Regions from separate parts of the Paenibacillus sp. FSL E2-8871 genome, predicted to be linked through region 1. Evidence: riboswitches for the same ligand, from Rfam matches in the RefSeq annotation. Region 1 holds a riboswitch; the other holds the start of a gene.
The links. Region 1 has a riboswitch for cobalamin ahead of NYE25_RS23425 (anaerobic ribonucleoside triphosphate reductase). Riboswitches for the same ligand answer to the same signal wherever they lie in the genome.
Positions count from the first base shown of each region.

Region 2: linked by a shared signal. The riboswitch ahead of metE (5-methyltetrahydropteroyltriglutamate--homocysteine S-methyltransferase) and the one ahead of NYE25_RS23425 (anaerobic ribonucleoside triphosphate reductase) in region 1 are both predicted to bind cobalamin.

Region 1 covers NZ_JBBOBV010000001.1:5,177,676-5,185,948, forward strand. The annotation lists gene NYE25_RS23410 (ribonucleotide-diphosphate reductase subunit beta) at 1-843, opposite strand, end outside; gene NYE25_RS23415 (ribonucleoside-diphosphate reductase subunit alpha) at 1,085-3,418, opposite strand; gene nrdG (anaerobic ribonucleoside-triphosphate reductase activating protein) at 3,474-3,989, opposite strand; gene NYE25_RS23425 (anaerobic ribonucleoside triphosphate reductase) at 3,986-5,971, opposite strand; cobalamin riboswitch at 6,189-6,423, opposite strand; gene NYE25_RS23430 (MTH1187 family thiamine-binding protein) at 6,798-7,106, shown strand; tRNA gene NYE25_RS23435 (tRNA-Thr) at 7,202-7,273, shown strand; gene NYE25_RS23440 (NAD(P)H-dependent oxidoreductase) at 7,589-8,131, shown strand; gene NYE25_RS23445 (winged helix-turn-helix transcriptional regulator) at 8,196-8,273, opposite strand, start outside.
Region 2 covers NZ_JBBOBV010000001.1:2,754,978-2,763,250, forward strand. The annotation lists gene NYE25_RS12695 (DUF1540 domain-containing protein) at 411-563, shown strand; gene metE (5-methyltetrahydropteroyltriglutamate--homocysteine S-methyltransferase) at 702-3,002, opposite strand; cobalamin riboswitch at 3,157-3,362, opposite strand; gene NYE25_RS12705 (undecaprenyl-diphosphate phosphatase) at 3,621-4,481, opposite strand; gene NYE25_RS12710 (DedA family protein) at 4,531-5,154, opposite strand; gene NYE25_RS12715 (ABC transporter permease) at 5,172-7,121, opposite strand; gene NYE25_RS12720 (ABC transporter ATP-binding protein) at 7,096-7,866, opposite strand; gene NYE25_RS12725 (sensor histidine kinase) at 7,952-8,273, opposite strand, start outside.

The DNA of each region.
Region 1 (8,273 bases):
TTTGATGTAGTCACTAAGCTCGTTAAGATCAATACCGCGGACATTAGTAAGGGTGTAGTAAGCCCAGTTGGTTTCAAGCTCTACCGCGCGGTCGATCGTACGATACACGTAATCCATGTTCTCTTTAGTGTTCAACTCAGGGAAATCTACAAGCAGCTGCTTAAATACTTCTGCGAAGAAATAGCAGTGCTGATTCTCGTCACGTTGGATATAAGAGATCATTTGGCTGGTCGCCATCATCTTCTGGTCACGGGCCAGATTGTAGAAGAAGGCGAAGGTGCTGTAGAAGAAAATTCCTTCTAAGATGAGATCCGCTACCAACGCATGGAAAAAGGTTTGTCTCGTAGGGTTATCACGGAACTCTTGATAAATATCAGAGATAAACTGATTGCGTTCCAGCAGGACAGGGTCTTTTTTCCAATATTCAAAAATTTCTTTCTGCTCACTTTCCGACACGATTGAGGAAAGAACATAGGAATAGGATTGGTTATGCACCACTTCTTGTTGTCCGATAATGGCAGAGATAGCTTCTAGAGAAGAGTCAGTAAAATAACGCTTCACGTCGCTCACGAACATCGTCTGCATCGAATCCAGCACAGCGAGTAGGGAGATATTAATCTTAAATACGCGTTGTTCCTCAGCATCGAGCATAGGGAATTGTTGCGCATCTTTGGACATTGGGATTTCATCCGCGATCCAGTGATTCAGCAGCAGCACCTTGTACAGCTTGTACATATGCGGCATGCGAATATCGTTCCAGTTCAGAATACCGGAGCACTCACCGTCGATGATGCGTGTGGATTGGTTGGGTACTTCAGTGTTAAAAATCTTTTGTAGTTGCATTTATTTTCCCTCCATTTTTTTGCGCGGGTAATTCGTCTTGTCTGATCTTTAATTAAATTAGGTTGATGAAGTAACGGAGAGAAAGTTTGGAGCTGTAGGAGCGATAGCGTTCGCCTTTATCCTCGGATTTCTACCGCGAAGACGGTATAGATCAAGAAATCTGAGGATAACAGCGACCGGAAGCCCAAACATTGCTCGCAGTTACGATTAAATCACCGAATTTTTTAAAGCAGTAAGACTCTTAGCTAGCGCAAGAATCACACTCTTCTATTGTCAAAGCACGGCTACGCACATAATAAGTTGATTTCAATCCGCCCTTCCAGGCGTTCAGATGCAGCTCAAGGAACTCGGTAGCCTTGATGTCAGGACGAACATACAGGTTGAAGCTTTGACCTTGATCGACGTGACGCTGACGAGCAGACGCCATGCGGATCGACCAGTTTTGGTCAATTGTAAACGCAGTTTTATAGTACCAAATCGTCTTGTCGGACAGATCGGGTGCTGGGTTAGCGATCTTGTAAGTTGTTTTCTCTTCATAGGAAAGCAGTTCATACAAAGGATCAATGCTGGCTGTGGAGCCGGCAATAATCGATGTGGAGCCGTTCGGTGCAATCGCGAACATCCATGCGTTACGAACACCGTCTTTAGCCACTTCTTCTTGCAGCTCGCGCCATTGTTCAGTCGTTACATATTTACCTTCTTGTTCACCGCTAACGTAGCCACGTGAAGTAAAGTATGCACCTGTCTCCCAATCGGAACCGGCGAACTTCGGATAACGGCCTTTTTCACGGGCAAGCTCCATGCTCGAACGTACCAACAGGTAGTTGATGTGTTCATACAAATGGTTGTTATATTCTACGGCTTCATCAGATTCCCAACGAATGCCCTTGAGTGCCAATAGGTGATGCAAGCCGAATGTGCCGAGACCCACTGCGCGGTATTGGCTGTTCGTGTATTGTGCTTGCAGAACTTCAATATTATTAATGTCGATTACGTTGTCCAGCATACGTACTTGGATAGGTACAAGTCTTTCCAGCACACCAGCTGGAATCGCACGTGCCAAGTGAATCGAATTCAGGTTGCAGACTACGAAATCGCCAGGGATTTTGGAGATAACAATCCGGGTCTTGCCATCTTTGGTTACTAATTCTTCCTGTTCAATAACGGTAGCGGATTGATTCTGCATAATTTCTGTGCACAGGTTGGAAGAGAAGACCATACCTTGGTGACGGTTCGGGTTCGTCCGGTTAACCGTATCACGGTAGAACATATACGGAGTACCTGTTTCAAGCTGTGATTTCATAATCCGTTTCATGATGTCGATCGCAGGAACAGTAATACGGGACAATTCCAGATTGGCTGTAGCTTCAGCATATTTTTCACGGAAAGTGCCTTTACCAAGCTCTTCATCGTAGAAGTCTTCCAGACCAAGCGGACGACCGTTCTCATCCGTCCAGCCCATAACCTTCTTCACTTCATGAGGGCAGAAGAGGTTCCAGTGGCTGCGTGATTCAACGGCTTCCATGAACAAGTCCGGCAGGGTTACACCGTGGAATACGTCATGTGCACGCATACGCTCGTCACCATTATTTAGTTTAAGATCGAGGAAAGCGAGAATATCTTTATGGAATACATCAAGGTAGACAGCGACTGCACCTTTACGTGTTCCGAGCTGGTCTACACTGACTGCTGTATTGTTCAATTGGCGAATCCAAGGGATTACGCCGGAGCTAGTGTTCTTATGGCCACGGATATCCGAACCCCGTGCCCGTACTTTACCAAGGTAGACGCCGATACCGCCGCCCATTTTGCTAAGGCGCGCTACGTCTGTATTGGAATCAAAGATACCCTCTAGGGAATCGTCCACCGTATCGATGAAGCAGCTGGAGAGCTGTCCAGCGACCTTTTTGCCGGCATTGGACATTGTAGGGGTAGCAGCTGTCATGTAGATGTTGCTCATAGCCCAGTAAGCTTCTTTTACAAGCTCAAGACGTTTCTCGGCTGGCTCACGGTGCATGAGGTACATGGCGATAATCATATAACGTTCTTGCGGAAGCTCCATTACACGGCCGTCAAAATCATGCGCCAAATAACGGTCGGATAGCGTAAGCAGACCGATATAGTCAAACAAAAGATCGCGTGTATAATCGATACACCCACCTAGTTCGATAATTTGTTCTTTGGTGTAATGACTTAGAAGCTCTTCACGATAGATTCCTTTTTTTACGAGATCCGTAATTAGCGGGTACAGCTCACCGTAAGGCTCTTCTGGATAAGCTTTATAGCGGCGATGAACGGCTGCTTTTTTATAAAGGGTAGTCAGAAGGGCACGGGCAGCTGCAAACTTCCAAGTAGGCTCTTCTTTCGTTACAAGCTCTAGAGCGCTCATGGTGAAGGCATTGCTAATTTCTTCTCCGCTTACGGAGTCACGACGCAGTTTGGAAATTACTCCCCGTAGCAATGTTTCTTTATTTAGTTGATCAAGACCTTCCAAGATACGGTCGGCGTATACGGAAAGGCGCTTCTCATCAAAAGCCAGTTGGCGATTGTCTGGTTTTACTACGAATTGTGGCATGGTTATTTCATCCCTTCTTATTTTGGGTTAATTTTGAATATCAAAAATTGATATATTATAGCGCAGTAGGCTGCCACAGAAAGACCTCCGAGCCGTTCGTACTGGCCGGAATGTCGATTATGCGTTGGTTATAGCTTCCTCGGTAAGGAAGTGTAGTATCTTTCAATTCTTCTATAAAACGTCCATCTATTAATACCTGACACTGTGTAAGTAGATTCCACTCCGGCGAACCGGGAAGGGCGGTTAGTTCCTCATACGTATAACCACTGTAAATCCAGATGGGGAAGCCAGGGAGCACGGCGCGAAGCTCATGAATGAACCCAAGTACCTCTTCTGCCGAGAAAAAAGGATCGCCGCCTGCCAGTGTTAGACCATCCAGCAAAGGGTTAGCGGCGATTTCTGCAATGATTTCATGTTGACGTTCTAAGGTGAAGACTTCTCCATATTTAAAGTTCCATGTCTCGGGATTAAAGCATCCCGGGCAACGATGACGGCAGCCGCTGATGAAGAGGACGGCCCGCATGCCCTCTCCCTCGTTAATCGACTCCGGATAGTATCCGCAAATATTCATAGATGCTTAACGCGATCCCGTACTTCGGCTTGTTTGGCGGCATTGAAGCGGGTCTGATAGTCGCCAGTTAAATAACCTGTAACTCTGCGCAAACGACGGATGTGCACGTCATTCTCATGTGCGTTGCAGGAAGGACAGTTTGTCCCAATTACGCCTTCGTATCCGCAGCTGGAGCAGCGGTCAATCGGATGGTTAATGCTGAAGTAGCTGACCTGTTGTTCTAGTGCATATTTAATGATTTTGATAAAAGCAGATGGATTGCTGCGGGCATTGCCATTTAATTCGACATAAGAAATAGCCCCGGCATTGCAGTATTCATGGAAAGGAGCTTCCAAGCTGATCTTCTGAGCAGCACCTAGATCGTAGTATACAGGGATGTGGAAAGAGTTCGTATAATACTCACGGTCAGTTACGCCCGGAATAGAACCCAGTACCATGCGATCAATCTTGGTGAATTTGCCGGACAGGCCCTCTGCTGGTGTTGCGAACAAGGTAATGTTGAGATTAAGTTCCTCACTTTTAAGGTCGCAATACTCCCGCATGTGACGCACGATAGCCACAGCCTTGGCATGGACTTCAATATCCTCGCCATGGTGTTTGCCGTACATGGCTTTCATGCATTCCGCCATACCGATGAAGCCAAGCGACAGACTACCATGTTTCAGCAGTTCGCCTACAGAGTCTTCAGGAGCGAGATTTTCGCCGCCTTCCCAGACGCCTTCTCGCATCATGAAATCGGATGCTTTAGCTTTTTGCGCGCTTTGGATGTGGAACCGATGAAGAAGTCCTTCCAGCGCAATATCCATATAGTGATTTAGATCCTCATAGAAGCCAGCTTCGTCTGCGACGGTACGTCGGCCTGTTACTGTGCCGTGTGCCAGACCGAGCCGAACCAGATTCAGTGTATTAAAGGAAAGGTTGCCCTTCCCGGAGCAATGATTACGCCCAAAACGGTCACCGAGCACTCGGGTGCGGCAGCCCATTGTAGCAAATTCCGTATCAGGATCACTTGGATCATAATACTGCAAGTTTAGCGGAGCGTCCAGATTAGCGAAGTTCGGATATAGTCTGCGTGCAGAACATTCCGCCGCTTTTAGGAACAATTCATAGTTAGGATCGCCTTGCTGTTGATTGACTCCTTGCTTGCATTTGAAGATTTGAATCGGGAACACAGGTGTTTCTCCGCTGCCAAGTCCGTTCATCGTTGCTGTTAGCAGGGAGCTGATCACAAGCTGACCTTCTGGTGAAGTACAAGTACCATAATTGATGCTGGTAAACGGAATTTGCCCACCGGATCGGCTGGACATGGTGTTGAGATTATGTACCATACTTTCAGCCGCTTGCAGGGTTTCGATTTCGGTTTCCTTTAGTGCAAAACGAAACGCTTTTGGATATAACTCCGCCAGATCGGTCCGACTCATTGTAATCTCGCCCAAAGAATCATTAGCTTGTCCCTCATCAAAATAATCCAGACCCTTGCGGAACAGCTTAGCGAAGGATTTGGTTACATAAGGTGCAAGATCATAGTCGAGCTTATTGGCGGATACGCCGCCATATTGAGCATTTTGCTGGGATTGAAAAATAATTGCTACCAGTGACATAGCTGTCATTATGGAGTTCGGAGGACGAACACTGCCGTTGCCGGTGTTGAAGCCTTCGCGGAGAAGCTTATCAAACGGGATAAAAATGCAGTTAGTCGTTCCGATTGCGTATTGATCCAGATCATGCACATAGACGACATTGTCATCAATGGCTTGCACTAGCTGCGGCGGCATCGTAAAGTTGCGGGCGTACCATTTTGAATATTCACTGCCGAACTTGCTCATTTTACCGGAGAAACTCTCTCCGTTCAAATTGGCATTCTCGCGCAGCAAGTCCAAATCCCGGCTGTCGATAATATCGCGTCCTAAATCAATGAGCTCTTCTAAAAGAACTTCTCGTGCATTTGTTGTACCGTTAAATTGTCTCTCCAACAACGTCATTGTATAGCTCTCCTCTCAGTCTATCGTCCTATCATTAAGAAGTGGGGCCGCATGAGCGGCCGTATATTCATTGTGATCTCATAAAAAAAGCATCCTCTAGCGAGGATGGCAGAAAATGCCCGATGCGTTATGTAAATATCCACACAGATATTTGTAGTGGCCTCTAAGAAGATGACCGCATGCGGACACCGTTCCTGTTCCTCGCAGGCACTCATAGTTGGTGTCGTCGAAACAGGCAGGTCTCCTGGCTTCCGTAGGACCTCTCAGCGCCTTCCCAAGGGGGCTCTTACCCCTCAGTGACTTCTGCCAGGAGATCTGCCCATCTTAAGCTTCTAAAAGCTTGTAAGGGGCATCCGGTTACAGTGGCGGGACCGCAGCGGATTTTCACCGTACTTCCCTATTAAGCTCTAATTCCGATAAAGGATCAAAGCGCCTGTCTCCACTATATTTTGTTGTCGTTAGATAAAAATAACCCAAGATGTTGTGTTTGTAAACAGTTTTTTAGAAAACCCGCGCGGGGAGCGGGTTCTTCAAAAGTACTCCACAAATGATCCACAGGCTGTCCATAAGTAATCCACAATTGATCCACAGGCATATAAAAAATGATTCATAAATTGTCCGAAAAGATGCCACAAAGAGTCCATAAATGTAGTGCAGATGACCCTAGAATTCATGTTAGAAAAAATACTTGTGGCGAAAGTCATATTTCGGAGAATTTTGGGGAAAGAAGAAGGGGCATAATAAAGCTGAGATCATTTGTGGGAGAGCGGTGGAGTTGTTACAATAGAAGGAGACACATACTTTAAAATTCCGAGGAGGTATTCTCATGCCTATTGCTGAAGTAACCGTTATTCCGATTGGAACAGGTAGTACGAGCCTTAGCAGCTATGTTGCGGATATGCAGCGAGTGCTGAAGACGGTAGAAGGGATTACTTATGAGCTTACATCCATGGGTACAATCATCGAAGGGCCTCTTCAGCGTATTTTTGCTGCAGTCGAAGCGCTGCACGAGTCTCCTTTTGCCGCAGGTGCAGAGCGTGTCTCTACCTCACTTAAAATAGACGACCGCCGCGATAAACCCTCCACTAGCCGTGGAAAGCTGGAGTCTGTGGAGCGTAAACTACAGGTGGAATAGCAGTTTGGGAGAGTAGGGAAATAGGGAGAAATAGGCTTGCGTTTCTGGCTGAAAGTTGTATAATATTTTTTGTTTGACAGAAAAATCAGCCTTAAGCTGGTGTAGCTCAGGGGTAGAGCAACGCACTCGTAATGCGTAGGCCGGGGGTTCAATTCCCTTCACCAGCATATCTAAGAATTGCGCAATGGCACGGTTTCCGGGATTTCGGGACCGTGCCATTTGTCTTGAAATCACCTATCTTCTAACATTCGTCTAACCTTTACTCAATTAAAATGGGGGAATGACCCAGTCTCTCTTGTGTGATATTTGGTGTACACCGAAGACGAGATTCGCCCCGAAGACTATACATCAATCATACGTGCAGGCAGGTTGCAGTGCTTACCTTTAGGTAAGTACGTGAACTAAAAGTGCATACTTACGCGATGGCATGGTGGGAGGTATACTCAAGTCCTAAATCTGATTCAAACATGGAGGATACACCATTGAAAACACTTATTGTCGTCACGCACCCAAACATCGAAACATCCGTCGTTAATAAACGCTGGATCGAAGAACTCCGTAAATATCCAGACAAATATACGGTGCACGAGCTGTACAAAGCCTATCCCGATGAAAAAATCAACGTGGAAAAGGAACAACAACTGATTGAAGCGCATGATAAGCTCGTCTTACAATTCCCTGTCTACTGGTTTAGTAGTCCACCTCTGCTTAAAAAGTGGCTGGACGAAGTATTTACTTACGGATGGGCATATGGTTCGAAGAGTGATAAATTAAGAAATCGAAAAATCGCATTAGCTGTAACTGCCGGAGGAAGTGCAAAAGACTTTAGTGAAGAAGGTAAACTCGGCTACGGGCTTGACCGTATTTTATCTCCCTTTGACACGACTTTTTTGTACTGCAACGCTGATTATCGTTCCTTCTATGCCATTTATGGCACGGAATCTGAGACGGTAGGAAGTACGGATTACTTAAAGAAATTGGATATCAGTTCGCAAGGCTATGTTGAATTTATCGAAAATATGTAATTAGAATTGAAACAAAAAGCAGCATTTTCATTAATGGAAATGCTGCTTTTGTCATAAGTTGTCGTTAAATCGTAAAAGGTATGGTTATCTCTTGCGCGGCTGGAACGAAGTTTTTCTCTCCCCAAGTGCACATCATATCCAG
Region 2 (8,273 bases), 2.4 Mb from region 1:
CCGTAACTCTTTACTAAGACGTTCCAAAACTTGGAAGGTTGCACTGAAAAATGGAATTGTGTACAGTTTCTTATGAATTATGTTCTCAAAATAAAAAAAAGAGTCGCATTTCTGCAACTCTTTTAGTTTAAGCTATTATACAGAAGCACTGTTGTATACAGGCTGAGAGATTCTTCTAGTCAAACCACTTCTAGTGACATATGGGACAACATATCCATTCGAATAACCCATTTGCTTACACGCACTTTATTTGGTACAATTACCACGTCTAACCACGTAAAAAAATACCAAAAACCCTCTATTCATAATGAATGAGGGCAGAACACGGTTCTGTTCGGACAAGCTCCACCTTGTTGAACAGAGAAGTTTTTTAATAATGCTGTCTATTACAAAAGGGGAGGTGAACCCTCATGGCAAAAGACGTAATTTGCGAAGTTAACTCCTGCACCCACTGGGCAGAAGAGAACAAATGCAGTGCTGATTCTATCTTTGTAGCTTTCCACAGCTCCCAAGAACCTACACGTGCAGAAGAAACAGATTGCAAGACTTTCGAAAGCAAATAAGGTGATGATTTGAAGGGACCCTCCACGGTTCCTTCTTTTCTTTTCTCATTCTATCAAGAATGAGAATTATTATCAAGTGGCTGAAATAAAAAGCCAGGGAGAAATTCCCCGGCTATGATTTATTGTATACCTCTTATGTTATTTGGAAGCACTAACTCCTGCATTTTCTCTTGCAATAGCGGCAGCCTTTACCATGTTACGAAGTGCATCTTCTGTCTCCTGCCAGCCACGTGTCTTAAGACCGCAATCCGGATTAATCCAGAACTGTTCAGGATCAAGCACCCGCAGCGCACGATCAATATTAGCTGTCATCTCTTCTACTGCAGGAACCCGTGGACTATGGATATCATATACACCAAGACCAATTCCTTTATCATACTCCTGCTCCTCAAAGCTAACGATCAGTTCCCCATGGCTACGTGAAGTCTCAATAGAGATAACATCCGCATCCATCGCTGAAATGGAGTCTATTATGTCATTAAATTCGCTATAGCACATGTGGGTATGAATTTGTGTCGTAGCCTTCACATGATTCGTCGCGATACGGAACGATTTCACCGCCCAATTCAAGTATGCCTCATGATCTTCCGCCTTCAAAGGAAGTCCTTCACGGATAGCCGGTTCATCTACTTGAATCATCTCTATGCCTGCATCCTCCAAAGCTTTAACTTCATGACGGAGCGCTAAGGCAATTTGATTCGCTACTGCTTCCCGACTAAGATCATCACGTACGAAAGACCAATTGAGAATCGTAACAGGACCAGTCAACATACCTTTAACAGGAAGGGAAGTTAACGACTGAGCATAGACGCTTTCTTTTACAGTCATAGGCTGGATAAAAGCTATATCCGCATAAATAACTGGGGGCTTAACGCAGCGTGATCCGTAGGATTGAACCCAGCCATTACTAGTAAATAAGTAACCATCCAACTTCTCCCCGAAAAACTCCACCATATCGGTTCTTTCGAACTCACCGTGCACGAGTACATCCAGACCCAGCTTTTCTTGGAAAGTGATTGCATCTGCAATCTGCTCACGAACGAACCCGTCGTAACGCTCTTGATTCCATACGCCTTTACGCCATTTCAACCTTGCCTGGCGCACTTCTACGGTCTGTGGAAAGCTTCCGTTTGTTGTCGTTGGCAGAAGTGGCAGCTGCCACTTCTCCTGCTGCACCTTCAGGCGCTCAGCAAAAGGTAGGCTACGTTGGTCTGGTAAATCTGTAAGTCCGAGAACTTGCTCGGCCACATCCTTACGACCGCGTTCAGGAAGTGCACGGAAGGCAGTAAGGGCTTCACGACTGGCCGTCAACGCAGCAGCAGCTTCTGCTGTACCCTCTAAGGCTGCAGCAAGCAGGCCAAGCTCTCTAAGCTTCTCATCAGCAAAAGCTAAAGCAGCCTTGACGGTGGCCTTCAGCTTCACCTCACCCTGAACAGTAACCGGAACATGCAGCAAACTGCAAGAAGGCTGTATAATAAGACGATCAAGTGATACATGTACACTCAGCTTCTCGATTAGCTGCAGCTTAGCATCCAGATCTGAGCGCCAGATGTTGCGTCCGTCAATAATACCCGCTCCCAGCCACTTATCCTCAGGCCAGCCAAGACGTTCAATCGATGCCAGGTTCGTCCCGCCATCATGGACAAAATCAAGACCTAAACCTTGTACCGGAAGCTTGAACAGTGCCTCCAGCGGTTCAGCAGCTTCAAAGTAAGTCTGCAGAATAATATTTAATCCAGGCACGGATTCAGCAATTTCTGTGTAAATCGAGTGAAGTAAGGATAATTCTGATTCATTAATTCCTGTAACAATCGCTGGTTCATCAATTTGTACCCAGCTTACTCCTTCTTGCTTCAGTTCCTGCAACAGCTGAACGTAAACCGGAAGAAACCGAGCAGCAATCTTCGCAATATCCGCAGATGCAAAACCTTTTGACAACTTAAGGAATGTATAAAGGCCTAAAACCACAGGTTTACCCTCAATTCCCGCTTGGGACTTGGCAAAACGATAAGCTGCCAGTGGTTTATTCTCGGTCAGACGCGGCGTTTGTGCACCGATCTCTGGAACGATGTAATGATAGTTCGTATTGAACCATTTAGTCATCTCGCAAGCGGTAGCCTCAGCATTTCCTCTAGCCATCGCAAAATAAAGATCAAGCCCAATGTCGCCACCATCATACGCATAACGTGGAGGTACGATCCCGAACATTACAGCTGTATCTAGCACATGATCGTAGAACGTAAAATCATTTACCGGAATTAAATCAATTCCTGCCTCCTGCTGAGTCTTCAAATGCTGAAGCTGAATTCCTGTCATTTCAGAACGGAACTCTTCCTCATTTATTTTTCCCGCCCAGAAGGCTTCCAACGTTTTCTTCCACTCGCGGTTTTTCCCGATTCTTGGATAGCCAAGATTGCTTACTTTTACTTTGTTCGTCACTTTGCAGCTCCCCTTCTCCATCTTCTTATTTTGGACTCGATATCACTTGCATTCCTATAAAAAAGAGCGCCCTTCCCTAAAAAAGTCAAAGGGAAAGACGCCCATAATATACCTATGGTTAACGTCTAACACCTTCCTATCCTCCGTAGGTGTAGCAGTGCTGTTGAAACAGGCAGGTCTCCTGGCTAGCGGTGTCAACATCCTTAGCAGTCTTCCCAGCAGTAGTAAATTGCCAGTGACATATGTTGCTATGGACTCTTCCGTTACAGTGGCGGGACCGCATCGGCTTCAAACCGAATTTCCCTATTAAGCCTACCGAATTACTAATTTCCGGCAAGCACCTGTCTCCGATATTGTCAAGCTAAAACGCCTTTGGCGTCCTTTTAAGGACGGTAAGCGTTTATGCGAGAATTATAAGAAAGTATTTCGTGAAACTTTTACTTTCTTATAATTTAATTGCTAAAACGCCTTCAGCGTCCTTTTAAGGACGGTAAGCGTTTATGCGAGAATTATAAGGATAAAGTGAGTGTCTTAAATCTGATGTCATCATACGTGAAAGCCCCCGTCATCTGCAATAGATTACGGGGGCTTTTGTTATATCGATTCCTTATAACGGATTTAGAAAAACACGAAATATACTACTGCAGCAAGTACTATGCGATATATAGCAAATGGTAAAAGCTTAATCCGGTTGATCAATTTCAAGAAGAAACGCATCGATAATAGTGCAAATACAAAGGCACTGATAAAACCTGCAATGAAGAACGGCAGGGCATCGATGGTGAAATATTGCCAGTTCTTCATCAGTGAGAGTAAACTGGCGCCTGCCATGATTGGAACAGCCATAATAAACGTGAAATCAGCAGCAGCGCGATGACTCATACCCAGAAGAACACCACCAGAAATCGTCGACCCGGAACGAGAAAATCCCGGCCACAAGGAGAAGCACTGGACCAGACCAACACCTAGCGCCTGCTTATATGTAATCTGATCGACACTCTCCGTTTGAATCTTCTTTGGTCCGAATAGATCCGCAATAATCATTAATACAGCACCGACTACTAGACCGATTAACACGGTGGATGTAGAGAATAAATGCTCGTCAATATAATCATTAAACAGAACCCCCAGCACGCCTGCTGGCACTAAACCTACAAGCACCTGTGTAAGCTTCAGGTGGCCGCCTTTTTCAAGCTGTGGTTGTTGCTCGGTTACAGGATCCAACTGCTTGCGGCTGAAACGCTTTAAGCCCAGCAATTCAATGAACCGATTTCTAAAAATAACTACAACTGCTAATATTGACCCCAGCTGTATAACCACTTTGAACGTATTGGCCGTATATTGCCCAAATAACTCTGTCGATTTTAACCACATATCATCAACAATAATCATATGACCTGTGGAGGATACCGGAGCAAATTCAGTCAATCCTTCAACAATTCCCAAAATAATAGCTTTAATAATCGTTAATAGCTCCATTTGTTCTCCTCCTTTTAATCATAACTTTTATCTATAAGTCCTTCTCGGCTCAACCTTCGGTGTTCATTTTCCGGCTGCGCTTGCGGAAGAACAAATACCCAAGGATCACTACTCCACCTGCAAGAAGCACGTACACTACGTTGGAGTACATATCCATATACATGGCGATGTCTTCCCAGGACTCACCCAATGCCGCACCAATAAGCACCAGCAATAGATTCCATCCCAGCGTACCAATCGTTGTGAAGATCATAAACACTCCAAATTTCATGCCCGACATCCCTGCAGGGATCGAAATCAAACTACGCACTAGTGGAACCATCCGACAAAATAGTACGGTCCAATAGCCATATTTGTCAAACCAAGCGTCAGCCTTGTGGATGTCCTTTTTGCTAATCCGGAGTAGGCCGCCCCAGCGTTCAACGATCTTTTCCAAGCGATTTACATCCAACAAACGACCGATATAATAGAGAATCACTGCACCCAGCAGTGAGCCAAGCGTAGCAGCAATAATTACACCAGGAATGGTCAAATTCGTTGTGGTTGTCATGAATCCGCCAAAAGGAAGGATCACTTCGGAAGGAATCGGTGGAAATATATTTTCAAAAGCGAGCATCAGGAAAATACCAAAGTAACCAAACTGCTCCATAAAATCTGTAATCCATGCTTGCATTTCGTAACCCCCATTATTCAGATCAAGTTCTTCTTCAAGTTGCGTAAATAACGGCTGCGAATAAAAAAGAAGTAAAGTCCCTGGACAGCCAAATATCCCAATAACACCGCCCCGGTCTCCACAGCAATAGATAAGTAAAACAACCGCTGAAGCGCAATAAAGGCAAACACACTATGCAAAATGGCTACCCCAACCGGAACAAAAAACAACAACGACAATTGTATCGTTACAATTCGGTTTAGCTCTTGATCTGTAAGTCCCATTTTGGACAATGTAGAATATTGATGACGATCATGATCTAGATCTGTATAGAGCCGGAAGTAAAGGAAGCTGCCTGCTGCAATGAAAAAGACAGTACCCACCAGTAAAGAAGCGAATAGCATCGTGTTGTACAATGTTCTCTGTATTTCAAACAGCGTGCCGCTAACAACAATCGCGTATGGCGAGTTACTTTCATAGGACCGTTTCCCTTTATGAGCAAGATCCGCCGCTATACCTACTGTTCGCGGGAAGTCATCCATGTAAAATCCTGTATACAAATCGGTCTGTACGGGATGAATAGCCTTGTAAAGCTCATCGCTAATCACAACACCACTGAAATCTCCCCCATCCCTTCCATCCAGCTCCGGCAATAGATATTCGGCAATCGGAACATGCTGGGTATAACCCATTTCTCGAATGGAAAGACCTTGCTTCAAGGTATATACCGGCTTTACTCTACCCGCTTGCAGACTCCGGTCTCGTTGCGAACCGATCATCACCAGTCCTTCATCTCCACTTAGAGGCTGCTCATCCGTCGTAAACCCTGCACGAAGCAGAGCAAGCTTATAATCACTGTAAGCAATCAAGGGAAGCCTTAACGTGCGATCTGGCCCGGTCTGAGATTCCACCTCTGCGTATTTAATCGGAATACTAAGTGTCTCATAGGGTAAACCGAGCGTTGTAAGCTCTTCCTTAATTTCGTCCAAATGCTGATCAAAAGGATCCTGCAATTGATTGCCTTTGGCTACATAACCAACTGCTGCGGGATAGTCCAATTTCAACTCTCTGGAAAGCGTATGGATCGATGCGAATACTCCCACTGAAGTAAAAGAGACTGCGGATACAATCGTCACCATAAAAAACATTCGGGCATTCTCTTTCCAGCGGTAAGACAAGCCCGATAAAGTAATGATATTCGTGTGGTTCCAATACAGGCGCCGGATCGCCTTAAGTAGTTTAACAGTGTAAATACTGAGCTGAGTATAAAAGAGATAGGTACCCGCAACCGTAATTATAACGACCGGGAACATCACCTTTTCAACCGAAGCCGCTTGTGCTGTAGCCGCCATAAAATAGCCCGTTAACAGCAATAAAGCAGACAGTATAGATAACACCAAGGAAACTTTAGGTTCCTCTTCTGCTTTTCGTTCTCCCTGAAACAGCCGCATCAGTGATTCATTCCCAATAAAGAAGAACGTGCTTAGCGAGATTAGAATAAATAACAGCGCAAAGCTACATATCGTTAGTACAAGCGCCTGCCATGGAAGATGAAACGTTAAAAGAGGTATCCCTAGAAAAGTAGATCCGATCATCAAAAACAACTTGCCCAGAATTAACCCTAGTAAAGTACCTGTCAGGATGGCAGAGGTGCCGATCATCATATTTTCCAAAAATACCATCATGTTCAGCTGTCGCTTCGTCATTCCATGCATCAATAAAATCCCAAACTCCATCTTACGTGACTGCAGGAATGATCCGACCGATACAAGAACGAACAAGGAGCAAAACACATAAATAATGGCTTCTGCCGCCATCATTGTATGAGCAGCTGTACTATAAACCAAGCTCTTAGAAATATCCGGATGGTAAATAAACAATGCGCACACAAAAAAGATCATCACTGAAAAAGCACTGACGACAAAATAAGCCGCATATTTACGCTTGTTACGTGTAACATTCCTATAAGCGAATTGCCGAAAGGTCATGGCTAGTTCCCCCAAGCAGAGACAACATATCAATGATACTTTGGAAGAAGGCGCCTCTGCTGCTCCCCCTGTACATTTCACTATAGAAACGTCCGTCTTTAATAAAGATGACTCGGTTACAAAAGCTCGCAGCCACTGCGTCATGTGTGACCATCAGCACGGTTGCCCCTTCTTCCTGATTCACCTCTGTCAGCATATTCATGACTTCACCTGAAGCTTTGGAATCCAGATTCCCTGTAGGCTCATCTGCTAAAATCAATGAAGGACGATGAATCATCGCCCGGGCGATGGCGGTCCGCTGCATCTGTCCACCTGAAATCTCGTATGTCCTTTTTTGCAGCAAATGCTCAATGTCCAGCATACTTGCTACTTCTTTCAATCTGCTCTCCATTTCCGTAACACGGACACCAGCAAGCGTGAGAGGCAGCACAATGTTCTCCTCTACAGTGAGCGTATCCAGCAGATTGAAATGCTGAAAGACGAAACCAAGCTCATGGCGGCGAAAGAGTGCCTTTTCTTTTCTGCTAAGCAGATTGGGATCTCGACCGTTGATCAGAATCTGACCGGAGGTCGGCTGGTCGATGGTGGCGATCGTGTTGAGCAGTGTTGTTTTTCCACTCCCCGAAGGTCCCATAATGCCAACAAACTCCCCTTTTTCAACAGAAAAACGAATATGATTCAATGCCTGAGTGGACACTTTACCCTCATATATTTTTGATAAATTATGAACATCTAGAATGGGCAAGTGTTACCTCTCCTTCTTTCGACTGGATTGCCTTCATTATACAAAGTGTATACACAGGCTGCCATTTCTCTAACTTACAATGACCTTACATTTTTGTAAGGTTGGACTCCCTAAACACTATCCGCACGGTCGTGCCCTTACCTTCTTCTGAGCAAATGCTCACCTCGTGACCAAGTTTTCCGCAGATCTGTTTCACAAGATATAGACCCATCCCCGTGGATTCTTGAAAGGTTCGTCCATTCACACCTGTAAAATAAGGATCAAACACACGCGGCAGATCACCTGCTGGGATGCCAACTCCTTCATCTCGTATCTCCAGTACTGCTCTCTTTTCTTCTTGTATGTACCCATGGAAATATACATGTTTGCCGACTTCCGTCGTATAACGTATTGCATTCGTAATTATC